2 regions of the Paenibacillus sp. NRS-1782 genome follow, and region 2 is predicted to be linked to the other one. Evidence: riboswitches for the same ligand, from Rfam matches in the RefSeq annotation. Region 2 holds a riboswitch; the other holds the start of a gene.

The links. Region 2 has a riboswitch for thiamine pyrophosphate ahead of ACIFQM_RS02660 (thiamine phosphate synthase). Riboswitches for the same ligand answer to the same signal wherever they lie in the genome.
Region 1: it holds a riboswitch for thiamine pyrophosphate, as region 2 does, so the genes downstream of both, ACIFQM_RS16390 (ABC transporter substrate-binding protein) here and ACIFQM_RS02660 (thiamine phosphate synthase) in region 2, are expected to answer to the same signal.

What each region holds. Positions count from the first base shown of each region.
Region 1 is NZ_JBITPH010000041.1:51,410-57,584, forward strand. It holds gene ACIFQM_RS16370 (TatD family hydrolase) at 1-252, opposite strand, end outside; gene ACIFQM_RS16375 (ABC transporter ATP-binding protein) at 245-1,204, opposite strand; gene ACIFQM_RS16380 (ABC transporter permease) at 1,250-2,026, opposite strand; gene ACIFQM_RS16385 (MTH1187 family thiamine-binding protein) at 2,023-2,316, opposite strand; gene ACIFQM_RS16390 (ABC transporter substrate-binding protein) at 2,583-3,629, opposite strand; TPP riboswitch at 3,834-3,943, opposite strand; gene ACIFQM_RS16395 (pyridoxamine 5'-phosphate oxidase family protein) at 4,153-4,587, shown strand; gene ACIFQM_RS16400 (bifunctional 2',3'-cyclic-nucleotide 2'-phosphodiesterase/3'-nucleotidase) at 4,867-6,175, shown strand, end outside.
Region 2 is NZ_JBITPH010000009.1:91,021-97,195, reverse strand. It holds gene thiO (glycine oxidase ThiO) at 1-1,083, opposite strand, end outside; gene ACIFQM_RS02660 (thiamine phosphate synthase) at 1,148-1,762, opposite strand; TPP riboswitch at 2,030-2,138, opposite strand; gene abc-f (ribosomal protection-like ABC-F family protein) at 2,227-3,780, opposite strand; gene ACIFQM_RS02650 (hypothetical protein) at 3,985-4,974, opposite strand; gene ACIFQM_RS02645 (hypothetical protein) at 4,961-5,515, opposite strand; gene ACIFQM_RS02640 (hypothetical protein) at 5,517-5,912, opposite strand; gene ACIFQM_RS02635 (ABC transporter permease) at 5,954-6,175, opposite strand, start outside.

The DNA of each region.
Region 1 (6,175 bases), on a different contig from region 2:
ATGAAAGCCAAAGGCGGGTCGTACCAGCCCGGGAAAACGCTCAGATAAGCACAAATTGGCCCGGCTGGAGGCGAGATGCATGGACACGGCTATGACGGCTTCGACGCTGCTATCTGCAAGCGAAGCGAGCAATAGCTCTTGCTGCTCGGACGGATAGCCATCCACATGAATGTGCGCGTCGATTAGAGGCGCCGGTACTGGCGTCGTCGTTGGCGCTGCCGTGTCCAGTTTCTTATTCTTCGAGTCATTCATAACGGCTTGCCCCATTACCTGAAGCATCCTCACGGACGCCTCCAGTGTTGTCCATGTCGCCTTCCAGTCTGTACTTTTCCTCGCGCATCCAGCCTGTCATTTTCCGCTTCCATTCGATAAAGCGCGGGTCGATGGTGATTTCTTCCCTGCGAGGGCGAGGGAAGGGAACGTCTACGATGTGTATCACCGAAGCAGGTCGCGCCGACAGTACATAGATACGGTCGGAGAGCAGCAACGCTTCCTCAATGCTGTGGGTAATAAACAGCACAGAGCGGCGGTTCTTCTCCCACATCCGCAGGAGCCATTGTTGCATGTCTCCGCGCGTCAGCGCGTCCAGTGCGCTGAACGGCTCATCCAGTAGCATCAGCTCTTGCGGACTGAGTAGCGCGCGCAGGAAAGCCGCCCGTTGCTGCATGCCGCCAGAGAGCGTATGCGGATACGCCTTAGCGAATGGGCCAAGCCCAACCTGCTCCAGCCATTGCAGGGCTTCCTTACGGCGTTCGCGTTCGCTGCTGTGCCGAGGCTGCGCTGTTGTATCTTTACGCCGCGCATTTTCCTGCCCGAGCAGCACGTTGTCCAGCGTGGTACGCCACGGGAAAAGCGCGGGCTGCTGGGGCATATAGCTGATATGCCCGCGTTCGCCGGTCACGTCCTGTCCGTGCATACGGATGTGCCCCTGCTGGGGCTTGAGCAGCCCGCCGATGATGTGAAACAGTGTGCTTTTGCCGCTGCCGGACGGGCCGATCAGGGAGACGAATTCCCCAGGTCGAACGCTCAAGGATACATCCTGCAATACAGGCAGCGGGCTTCGCTTTTCCCGGAAGGCCAGGCTAATACCGTCCAGTTCCAAGGCTGGAGAAGTGGAAGAATGCTCCTGCGGTTCCACGGCTCGTTGGACTCGTTTTTCATCAGCCATATTTTGCGGTGATAAGTTAGTAGGATGCAGACTCATACATGCCACGTCCTTTCTTTGGTATCCTTTGATTCCACTTGGAAGCTATTCCTGGTCGGGTTTCCAACGTACCAGCCATTTTTCCAGCAGTAGAATAGCTACGAACATTAACAAACTAAGTGTAACAATAATGCCAATGGCGGCAAAAATCAGATCCGTGCGGTAGGCCGACTTTTGCAGGTTCATATAATATCCAATTCCTTCACTGGCGCCGATCCATTCCGCAATGATCGCGCCCATTACGCTGTATGTGGCGGCAATCTTGATGCCCGAAAATACTTGTGGCAGGGAATGCGGCAGCTCCAGCTTCATGAAAATAGTCATGCGGCCTGCGCCCGACATGCGCATATAGCTCATCATCGTGCGGTCCGTCCTCGTCAGCCCGTCCATGGCCGCTACAGCCACAGGAAAAAAGCAGACCAGTGTAATCACCATCAGCTTGGGCAACACGCCAAAACCAAACCACACCATCAGCAACGGGCCGAGAGCGATGGTCGGAATGTTTTGACTAAGAATGAGCAGCGGATACAGAGCCGATTTGAGAAAAGGGATGGTATGAAGAACAATGGCAATCGATAATCCCGTTGCTGTGCCGATCGTAAATCCCGCCAGCGTTAAGCGAACGGTAGCCCAAGTATGGGCGCCAAGCAGCGCCGACTGGGCCATTCCTTCCTGCACGATTAGGGACGGAGCTGGCAGTAGCCAGGATTCAACATGTAAATAGGAAACCGCTCCCTGCCAGGCGGCTAAAAAGAAGAGGACCGCCACAAGGGGCGGCCATACGCTTTTCCACCAAGAAGCGTTTTTGCCTTTCGGATTCATGGGCGATATTTCTCGGTCAGCTTATCCATGCTGATGCCCTGCGGGTTATGTGCGATTTTGATTTGTGAAATGATGCTTGGACTGCCTGCTTCTGTCAGTGCCTCGTGCATTTCTTTAACCACCTTTAGCAGCTCGTCCAGCTCGCCTTCCATGGTCGTATCCAATGGGTTCACCTGATGTTTGACACCGGAGCGCTGAATAACTTCAATTGCCTTATCTACATATGCGTAAGAGTCCTCGTTATTGGGGGTTTTAGGAATTACTTGAATACTGAGCAGTGTGTTAGCCATGTGAATTCACCTGTCCTTTATTTGGAGTGTTTTTAGGGAAATATGGTGGTTTAAGGGGGGGAGACCGCTTCGCTTCTTCAGATTCAAATGTAACGCTACGCTGCCAACCGCCTTAAAAGCACCATATTTTTGGGTTTTATTGGTGTGGCATTTTTATAAAAGCGAAACAAGCATAAGAACGAAGTAGGCGGAATGGTGCTTTACAAGCGAAGCACCATCCGACTGCGTAGTGGCGCAAAGGCTACTTTTAAGCTCGATTTACAAGATCAGCGCTTGGGCAGGAAGTCGTTGGTGAAGGCTTTATTGACTTCCAAAGGCTTGCTGAGCAGCTTGCGCTCGTACATCCAGTCCGAGTAGTTTTTCCAGACCTCCGTTTTTTGTACGCCCCATTGGGCGGCATCGTCCTGATAACGCGGGCTTAGCCATTTTTGGCTGGCGAGTACCAGCTTTTTATCCAGTTCCGGAACCGCTTTGGTCAAGATGTCTGCGGCTTCTTCCGGGTGAGCGATGGTATATTCATAGCCTTGGGCGGTCGCGTCCATGAAGGACTTGACCAGCTCGGGATCATTTTTAATGGTCTGTTCGTTGCTCACGATGACGGGTGTATAGTAATCCAGACTTTTGGAATAATCTTTTACATACAGCATATCCAGTGGTTCACCCCGTAGTTGGGCTTCAATCCCGGTCCATGCGTAGAAAATCCAGGCAAAGTCGATATCCCGCTTCACGGCTGTAAAATAATCGGCATTGCCCATGTTAATGATCTTCACCTTGCTTACATCGCTCTTGTCTGCGTCCATGATGGATTTCATGACCGCTTCTTCTACGGGCGAACCCCAGCCGCCGTATTTTTTACCTTCAAAATCCTTCGGGCTCTTAATCCCGCGGTCAACCGGGGCTGCGAAGCCTGATGTATTATGCTGAATGACCGCAGCGATGGATACGAGCGGTACCCCTTGCGTACGAGCTTGTGTGACGCCCTCCTGATAACTGATACCAAAAGGTACAGCATTGGAAGCAACCATTTGATCGGCTCCGCCCGAACCGGGCTGAACGATCTGGACATTCAAGCCTGCTTTTTCGTAAAATCCTTTGTCCTTGGCGACATAGAGTCCCGTATGATTCGTATTTGGCGTCCAGTCGAGCACGACTTTTACATCCTGGAGTCCCTTGGTCGGGGAGGTCGCTTGGGTATTGGCGGCAGGAGCCGCACCTTGTGGCGCAGAGGAGGAGCTTCCGCCGCAGGCGGTCAGAGTCAGGGTCATGAGCAACAGGCTGATCAGCCCCAGGCTTAACATTTTCATGCGCTTCATCGTTGTTTTCTCTCCTTTTATTACCCGTAATCCGTCGGATCAGACAGCTTATGTTTCCCATTTTACAAAAATAACTTCTGCCGGACGCTATCTGTTCCAACAACAACATCATCCTCAACAAAAAAAAGCGCCCCGATGTTCCGGGACGCTTGCGCTTGTATATACCAAAGTAAGGGATGGCCCACCGTAGTAAGAAAAAGGGGGCGCATCTTGCTTAAGCATTCCTACGCTGGCATTACCCAGATCAGGTTGTAAGGGTCAGTGTCTTGGGACACACTCTCAGCCGGCCGATTCCAGCACCCCTGGCATTGTATAGTCAAATGGGTTATTCATTCGGGTTTACTACGACGATTATATGCCTAGAAGGCGGGTCTGTCCAGCATGGGGGAAGAAGTGACGGTTCATTTGCCGCACGTCAGGGTACACTTTTATTGTGAGCTTTGTTCTGAAAATGACTATGATCCTTCGGTTCAAGGCATGGCATTCACAGGAATTCTAATTTGCGAAAAGGAGTTGTTGTACCGTGGGTAAAACGGAAACATTGGATCGCAGCCAACTGGAACAAGCCATTGTAAAGGCTTTGGATAACAACAAATTTTGCTCGTTGGGTACGGTGGAGGGCGGCAAGCCGAAGGTACGCTATATGGCTCTTTTTAACGAAGGGCTGAACATTCATCTCGCGACAGATCGCAAAACACATAAGGTGGAAGAGCTGAAGGATAATCCAAACGCTTATCTGCTGCTGGGCTATGAGGTTGGCGGTACGAAGGAAGTCGTGGAGGTTGAGGCTACTGTCCGGGTAACAGCTGACGAGGAACTCCGTAAACAAGTGTGGAATGATTCGCTAAAGGAATGGTTTTCTGGCCCAGATGACCCCGATTATGTCATTCTGGATGTGAATCCGACTCGTATTGAGTATATGGGTAAGCAAAACGGACGTCAGGTTTGGGAGAAATAGAACGGTTAGAATATGAGGAAACCAGCAATTCTCCGAGTTATTTGGGAGGTTTGCTGGTTTTTTAAGTTTACGGAAAATTAATTATTTTTTCATAAATAAATGGAGTAAATGACTACTCATTTGTCCGTCATTGGATTAAAATAGGAATGGTGGGTTCAAAGCTTACATATATGTGCAAAAGCATGTGTATGACGCCTACACCTTAATGAGGAGGGATATATTTTGATATTTCATAAAAAATGCTTTAGAGGGCTTACAGCAGTAGTTGTAGCCTGTAGCATGCTGGTGTTTTCGGCCGCTCCGTCCTGGGCTGCCAGCGAATCCAAGGATAGCGGTACAGTGAATTTGCGCATCATGGAAACAACAGATATTCATGCGGCCTTGATGAATTACGATTACTATGCGGACAGGGAAACGAATGAATATGGCTTGATTAACACAGCTGGACTGATTCAGCAGGCGCGCAGTGAAACAAGAAACAGCCTGTTGTTCGATAACGGCGACTTGTTGCAGGGCAATCCACTAGGTGATTATATGGCCAGAAGCAAAGCCTTCGAGAAAGAGGGCGGAGTCCATCCGGTCTACAAGATGATGAACTTGATGGGCTATGATGCGGCTACGGTGGGGAATCACGAATTTAACTATGGTCTCGACTTTCTGGAAAGATCACTCAAGGGAGCCGATTTCCCTTACGTAAATGCGAACGTGTATTACGATGATGGGGGCCAAGGAACTAAAAATTATTTTACCCCTTATCGGATTCTTGATAAAGAAGTGACGGATGAAAAGGGTCAAATTCATCCACTCAGAGTGGGCGTGATTGGCTTGGTAACGCCCCAAATTACGCAGTGGGATGAAGGCAATTTGAAGGGGAAGGTCGTTACCAAGGATATTGTGGAAACGGCGAAAAAGTTTATTCCTCAAATGAAAACCGAGGGTGCTGACATTATTATTGTGCTGGCACACACAGGTTATGAGGATGTACCACAAACTCCGATGATGGAAAATGCCGTTAAATATTTGAGCAAGGTGGACGGAATTAACGCTATTCTGTTTGGACATGCGCATAAATCCTTCCCCGGCCCTGATTTTAAAGAAATGAGTGGTGTAGACCTGGATAAAGGAACGATTAATGGTGTACCAGCTGTGGAAGCTTCCTCATGGGGCAAGGAACTGGGCATTATTGACCTGAGCCTGGAAAAGAAAAACCGCGTGTGGAATGTAACCAACTCTCAGTCGGAAGTACGTCCGGTTGTGAATACCAAAAATCAGACTGCGCAGATCAAACCCGAATTCAAACTGACAGATGCGATCAATGAAGAGCATACAGGAACGCTGGATTATGTTCGTCAACCAGTAGGAACCACGACCGCACCGATTAACAGTTATTTTGCATTAGTTCAGGATGATCCATCCATTCAGATCGTGACGAATGCACAAAAATGGTATGTACAAAACCATCTTAAAGGGACCGAATACGAAAATCTTCCCGTATTGTCGGCTGGCGCTCCATTCAAGGCTGGTGGTCGAAACGGTGCTGAGTATTACACCAACATTCCTGAAGGCACGATAGCCATTAAAAACGTGT
Region 2 (6,175 bases):
CCCTTTTAACAGAGCTGCTATCGCAAACCCGGTAGCTTCGCTCAGCAACACGCCGTTCCGGTAGTGCCCGACTGCGGCATATACTCCTTCAACGCCGGGAACAGGCCCAATACAAGGACGCCGCGCCGCTGCCTGCGGACGCAAGCCCGCCCAAGTGCGTAAAAAAGAGGCTTCACGGACACGAGGCAGCCAGGCAGAAGCACGGGCCAGCAGCGCCTCCAGGCTTCCAATGGTCACCTCTTTGTCATGCTGATGCGGCAGACTCGTCGCTCCAATCCAAAGCTCGTTATTCCGCTTGGGCACCAAGTAAATATCATCGGCGTAGATGGTATATTCCAAGGGATGATCCTTCAAGGAGATAGCAATAGCCTCACCCTTGACCGGATAAAGCGGATATTCAAAACCAACCTGCTCCAGCAGCCTCATACTATCCAAGCCTCCAGCAATAATGACCTGTTCGCAGGAAAAAATGCCTCTGTTTGTTTGTACGCCACAAATTCGCCCATGCTGTACTATGAGATACTCAGCCTGTGTACCCGTCCATATTGTTGCTCCGAGCACCGTAGCTGCCCTTGCATAAGCACAACAAAGCTGGACCGGAGAAATCTGCGTCTCCTTTGAGCGGTATATAGCCCCGATCGCTTGACCATCCAAACCTGGAATTCGGCGGGCCAATTCTTTGGCATCCCACCAAACAGGATGATCATCCTCTCGCGCAATAGCCGCAGCCCAGCGTCTTTGTCCCTCGGCTTCAGACCGGAAGGGGGTCACAAATCCTTCTGTTCGGAATTCTACCTGAACACCGGACAAACGCTCTAGGTCACGAACCAGCTCGGGAAATGCATCCCGGCTTGAGCGAGCGAACTGTGCCAACTCCGGGTCGGTGAAATCATCACTCTCTGCTGCCAGCATCCCGACCGCAGCTCCTGAGGCTCCCTCGCCCGGAATGAAGCGCTCCAGCAATATCGTACTGCGCCCCTCCTTGGCCATATGATAAGCAATCGAGCTACCGATAACACCTCCACCAATGATCAAGCATTCAGCGTGTCCAATAGCTGGTGCCTTTGTTTTTATCTCTGGCATATGTTTCATCTCTCCCCTCCACTTACGATTGTGCTTGCAGCAAACTCCTATTTTCGTTTCACCACTACAGGCCGTGAACTACTCGATCTGTCATCCGCCTATATGCCCTCGCAGCCGCAACAGGGAACTCTGCCTTCCAGATGCCGGACATTACGGCAATTCCACTTGCACCCGCAGTATACAGCTCGTGAATATGGCGTGGTTGTATGCCGCCTAGAGCAATCACAGGGATGCTCAACAACCTGCTTATGCGCTCAAGCTGTGCTATACCTCGCGGAGTAACACCAGGCTTGCAGTGAGTCTCATACACATGTCCATAGAGTACATAATGCGCTCCTGCCCGTTCGGCAGCCTGTGCCTCCTCCAAGGAATGCACCGACACCCCACAGCGCATATCCTCTGAGAGTAAGCTTTTGACAGCTGCAACAGGTAATCCGTCAGCCGGTAGCTGGATAGCTCCAACGGAGGTCAGCAAAGCAACATCCACCCGGTCATTTACTGCAATTTGCTGTAAAGGAACTCCTCGATTCACCATACTGCGGGTTAAATCGAGCAATTCAGATGCGCTCTTCTGCTTCAAGCGCACATGTACATAATGAACATACGGATGAATAGCAGCAGCCACCTGGGCAGTATGTGCATGTGCACTGGAGTCGCCTTCCATCGTAATTACGTGCAATTCGATCTTATTCTCACCTCACAATGGACTAAATGGTTGTAAGCTGACCCTGTATCTTTACAGTCTCATATCGTGCTATACGTTATGGACTAACCACGTTTACCAGCAAAAAAATGAAGGGGTACGGTATATGAATACGAACGAAAACGCAAAAAAACCACTTCCCGAAGGAAGTGGTTTAACGTACGTCCAATAACCAAACGGATCATTATATCCGTATACGTATATCGTCCCACATACAAACAAAGTAATAAATTCGTTACCTCGTTTGTATGGCGCTCACTTCCCTACGCTGGCATAACCCAGATCAGGTGCAAAGGGTCCGAAATCCGGTTATTCCGTCTCAGCCGCATGGGCGGCTCCCCTAGTGTAACTATTTTATTGTATCAGCTAAAGATAGCTTAGCATAATTTCCTAATCCTGCAAACCCTGCTTCTTGTGAAGCTTGGTACAGAACTGGATATTTAGTTGACTTTACTTGTCCATTCTTCCACATTCCACGTTTTGGTTACCCAATCCTCATAAAAGTCCGGTTCGTGAGATACGAGCAGCACCGTTCCTTTGTACTCCTTCAAGGCACGCTTCAGCTCATCCTTCGCTTTGATGTCCAAGTGATTGGTAGGCTCATCGAAAAGCACCCAATTGCTTTCCCGCATTAACAGTTTGCATAGGCGGACTTTGGCCTGCTCACCACCACTGAGCGCGGATAGCGGACGGGTGATATGCTCATTTTTCAAACCGCAACGCGCCAAATGCGCCCGTACTTCATGCTGGTTCAAGTGCGGGAATTCATTCCACACATCCTCAATCGGTGTAACTTTCTCTGCTCGTACCTCTTGCTCAAAATAAGCTGACTGCAAGAAATCCCCTTGATAGGTCTTGCCGCTGATCGGCGGAATTTTTCCCAGAATGGTTTTGAGCAATGTCGATTTACCGACACCATTATAGCCCACAATCGCAATTTTATCGCCACGTTCAATCGTCATGGACATTCTAGGCAACAGAGCATGGGTGTAGCCAATTTCAAAATCAATACCCTCAAACACCGTTTTCCCACTCGCACGCGCTTCTTTAAATTGGAATGTTGGCTTAGCCGCTTCTTCCGGTTTATCAATGCGCTCGATTCGATCAAGCTGCTTCTCACGACTCTTCGCCCGACCTGACGTAGAGGCGCGCGCCTTATTGCGTTGAATGAAATCTTCCTGCTTCTTAATAAAATCCTGCTGCTTCTCATAAGCTTCAATATGCTGGCTTTTGTTCAGGTCTGCCATTTCAAGGAACTTTTCATAGTTGGCTGAATAACGGGTCAGCTTGGCAAATTCAAGATGATAGATGACATTAACGACCTGATTCATAAATTCAGTATCATGAGAAATAAGAATAAACGCATATGGATAATCCCTCAGATAACGTGTAAGCCATTCAATATGCTCTACATCCAAATAGTTGGTAGGCTCATCCAGCAGTAACACATTTGGCTTTTCCAATAGCAGCTTGGCAAGTAGGACCTTCGTTCGTTGTCCACCACTAAGTGCGGAAACATCCCGCTCCAGTCCTATTGCGGAAAGGCCCAATCCATTCGCCATTTCTTCAACCTTCACATCAATGAGGTAAAAATCCCCCATATCCAGTTGTTCCTGAATTTCACCCATCTCTTCCAGCAGCACTTCCAGTTCTTCGGGAGAAGCTTCCCCCATCTTGTCAGTGATCTGCATCATTTCCTTTTCCAATTCCAACAACGGGAGAAAGGCGTCCTTCAGTACATCCCGCACCGTTTTACCAGGTGTAAGCTTGGTGTGCTGATCCAAATACCCATAACGTACACGTGGAGTCCATTCCACTTTGCCTTCATCCTTAAGCAATTTTCCGGTCAGGATGTTCATCAGTGTCGATTTACCTACACCATTGGCTCCCACCAAACCTACACGTTCCCCTCCGAGCAATCGAAAGGATACATTTTTAAACAATGTGCGGTCCCCAAAATTATGGGATACATTTTCTACAGTCAATAAACTCATAAGCTGTTTTTGGCTCCTTATTATCATCGGCGATGCCGACTGTTCTTATTTCATATGCATTTCTTTCAAAGCCTTATTGTAGCACATCCAGTAGCCTTATCGGAATATTGAAAATGGGTGAATTTGAAGGATTTTGATATTGTCTGCTTATAAAAAAAGAAAACCACTCGTAGGAGTGATTTATTTAAAGATTGTTTAAAGATTTTATCTATTATCATTATCACATTTGTATTCAAAATACCCTGCGGCTGCCGCAGATTTTTCATCTGTAAAACGCTCTGTCGCTTTAAAGGGAGCAGGGCAGGAATCTCTGTAAAAATATTTCATTCCGGTATCCGGCTCTACGCCGCCGATCATGGCTTGTTTCCTGACGACTCTCCCCCCACCAAACCCATAGTTATTGTAGTATCTGTCTCCAACCGGGATTCCCTGGATAAACGCCATCAGCCCCACATCATCTACCGTGTTATACCATTCCTCTTGCGAGATAAGCGGCAGCGTGAATGTATACGATATACCATTATGTACTGCTTTCTCGTTATAGAGATTAATAAGTCGGCCCAGATCCTCCTGAATGCTGTGGACAATGGTGGAACGTCGTGCTTGCTCAAAAGCTTCCGGGTCATTCAGCAACGAGATCGTTGTCTGTCCCTGAAGCTCCTTCTGAAAGCCCTCTACCCACCTGTGATTCCTAGCATCGTAGGCATGTACATAATTATCCAAAGTAAACCCTACACTGTTACCTGCCGAATCAACGTAGGCATAAGGTTTTTTTTCACTCCATTTGGGTTCCTGGACAGCTTGTCCATGCTCATCTGTGTAAGATTCGGAAGCGAACACATAATAGCCGTCATAGTCCAGAATCGTAAGTGCAGGCATATAATCCAATAATGCGCGTTGTGCCACTGTATCCCCATCAATTCCCATATTAAGAAATAGGGTACGCAGGAACGTGTGCAGCGCTTCTTCTTTATCTACACGAAAAAACTTGTCCGATCCATACCCGGCCTCTCGTTCCTGACGCTCATTCTGTGAAAGCACGACACCTGCATCCTGAATTGCGGTACGGAGGGCAGAGGTATATTTCATTTCCAATTGCTGTACTTCGCGCTGATTCTGCACCCGCAGGTCACTAACTACGCCAAAGGGCAAAAACAACACGATAAATATAACTGCAAAATCAGTAATCTTCATTCAGAACCATGCCTCCGTAAGAAGCTGTAACCGCAGGTTTGCCGCTATTTGCCCCACCAAGGAGCCATGATTTGTACAAGTCCGCAGGAGTTCGATTCGTATTGTGTACCCTCACTGTAAAATAATCTCCTGACATCATGGTATACCGACGTGTTTGATCTGACTTTGGCTGCTGATTGTCTGGAAACAGTACAGGCAAGATTTGCGGGTTATAGTAACCGTCATATACGGAGGAATAGTAGCCGAGAAAGCTATCCGGCCTCGCCGCATCTGCATAGTCCGGTACATATTTTTTGTGCATATGCTCCAATTCAACCTCATACGTATTACCCGTCAGCTCTAGCTCACGCATAAAATCGTTATACATCGTCGGTGTAATATATCCCTTGGTTCTCACCATATCAACAAAACGTACGGTTGAATGATACGTATTTAACCCGGATATATCGTCCTGTCGTTCAGCGGCTTGAGCTGCGGGTACTATGTACAAAAGCAGTATAGCGAGCAATGCCCCTAACAGCTTGGATATAGATTGAACCACTTCAGTCCTCCCCCAATTTCTCAAAACGTATGGATTGTATTTCTCCATACTGATCACGCTGTGGATGCATGGAATATAAAGAGGAAGCATCAAGGGCTGATACATCGGGCTCAAACGGTTCGGAATACATATCGTATACTGTACCATCGACTTGAACAGAAATGCCTTCCTGCAAGTTCATGCGGATTGCCTGCATAACTTGAGTTCCTTTGACCCGTTCTGGCATACTCACCTTTAAAGTACGATTGATACGCCCCTCGGAATGCTCCTCCTGCTGCGATCTTAATTCCAGTGCAGTACCCATCTGACTGGACAGCTCTGCGGCCGTTGCACATGCGGTTATAAACAGCGTAACTGACACACCAAGCCGCAGCATACTTGAAGCGTGATCAGACATGCTACCCATCTCCCTTACAATTAATATCCTTATTCTTCTTCCTAGGATTGGGTGAACAACAACCCACGTACAACGTTTGATTTATCCTTGACGATTTCCGCCTTGAATTTACCACTTGGATTTACATATTCGTTTTCTTTCTCACTCAGCGTATTCGTTATTTTTCCTGTCTTATCACTTCCACCATTCACCGCTCCATACTGTTCACTGTCTGTGCTAATGTTCAGAGCATTACCGTACCACTGACCTGCCATGTTTTTTCC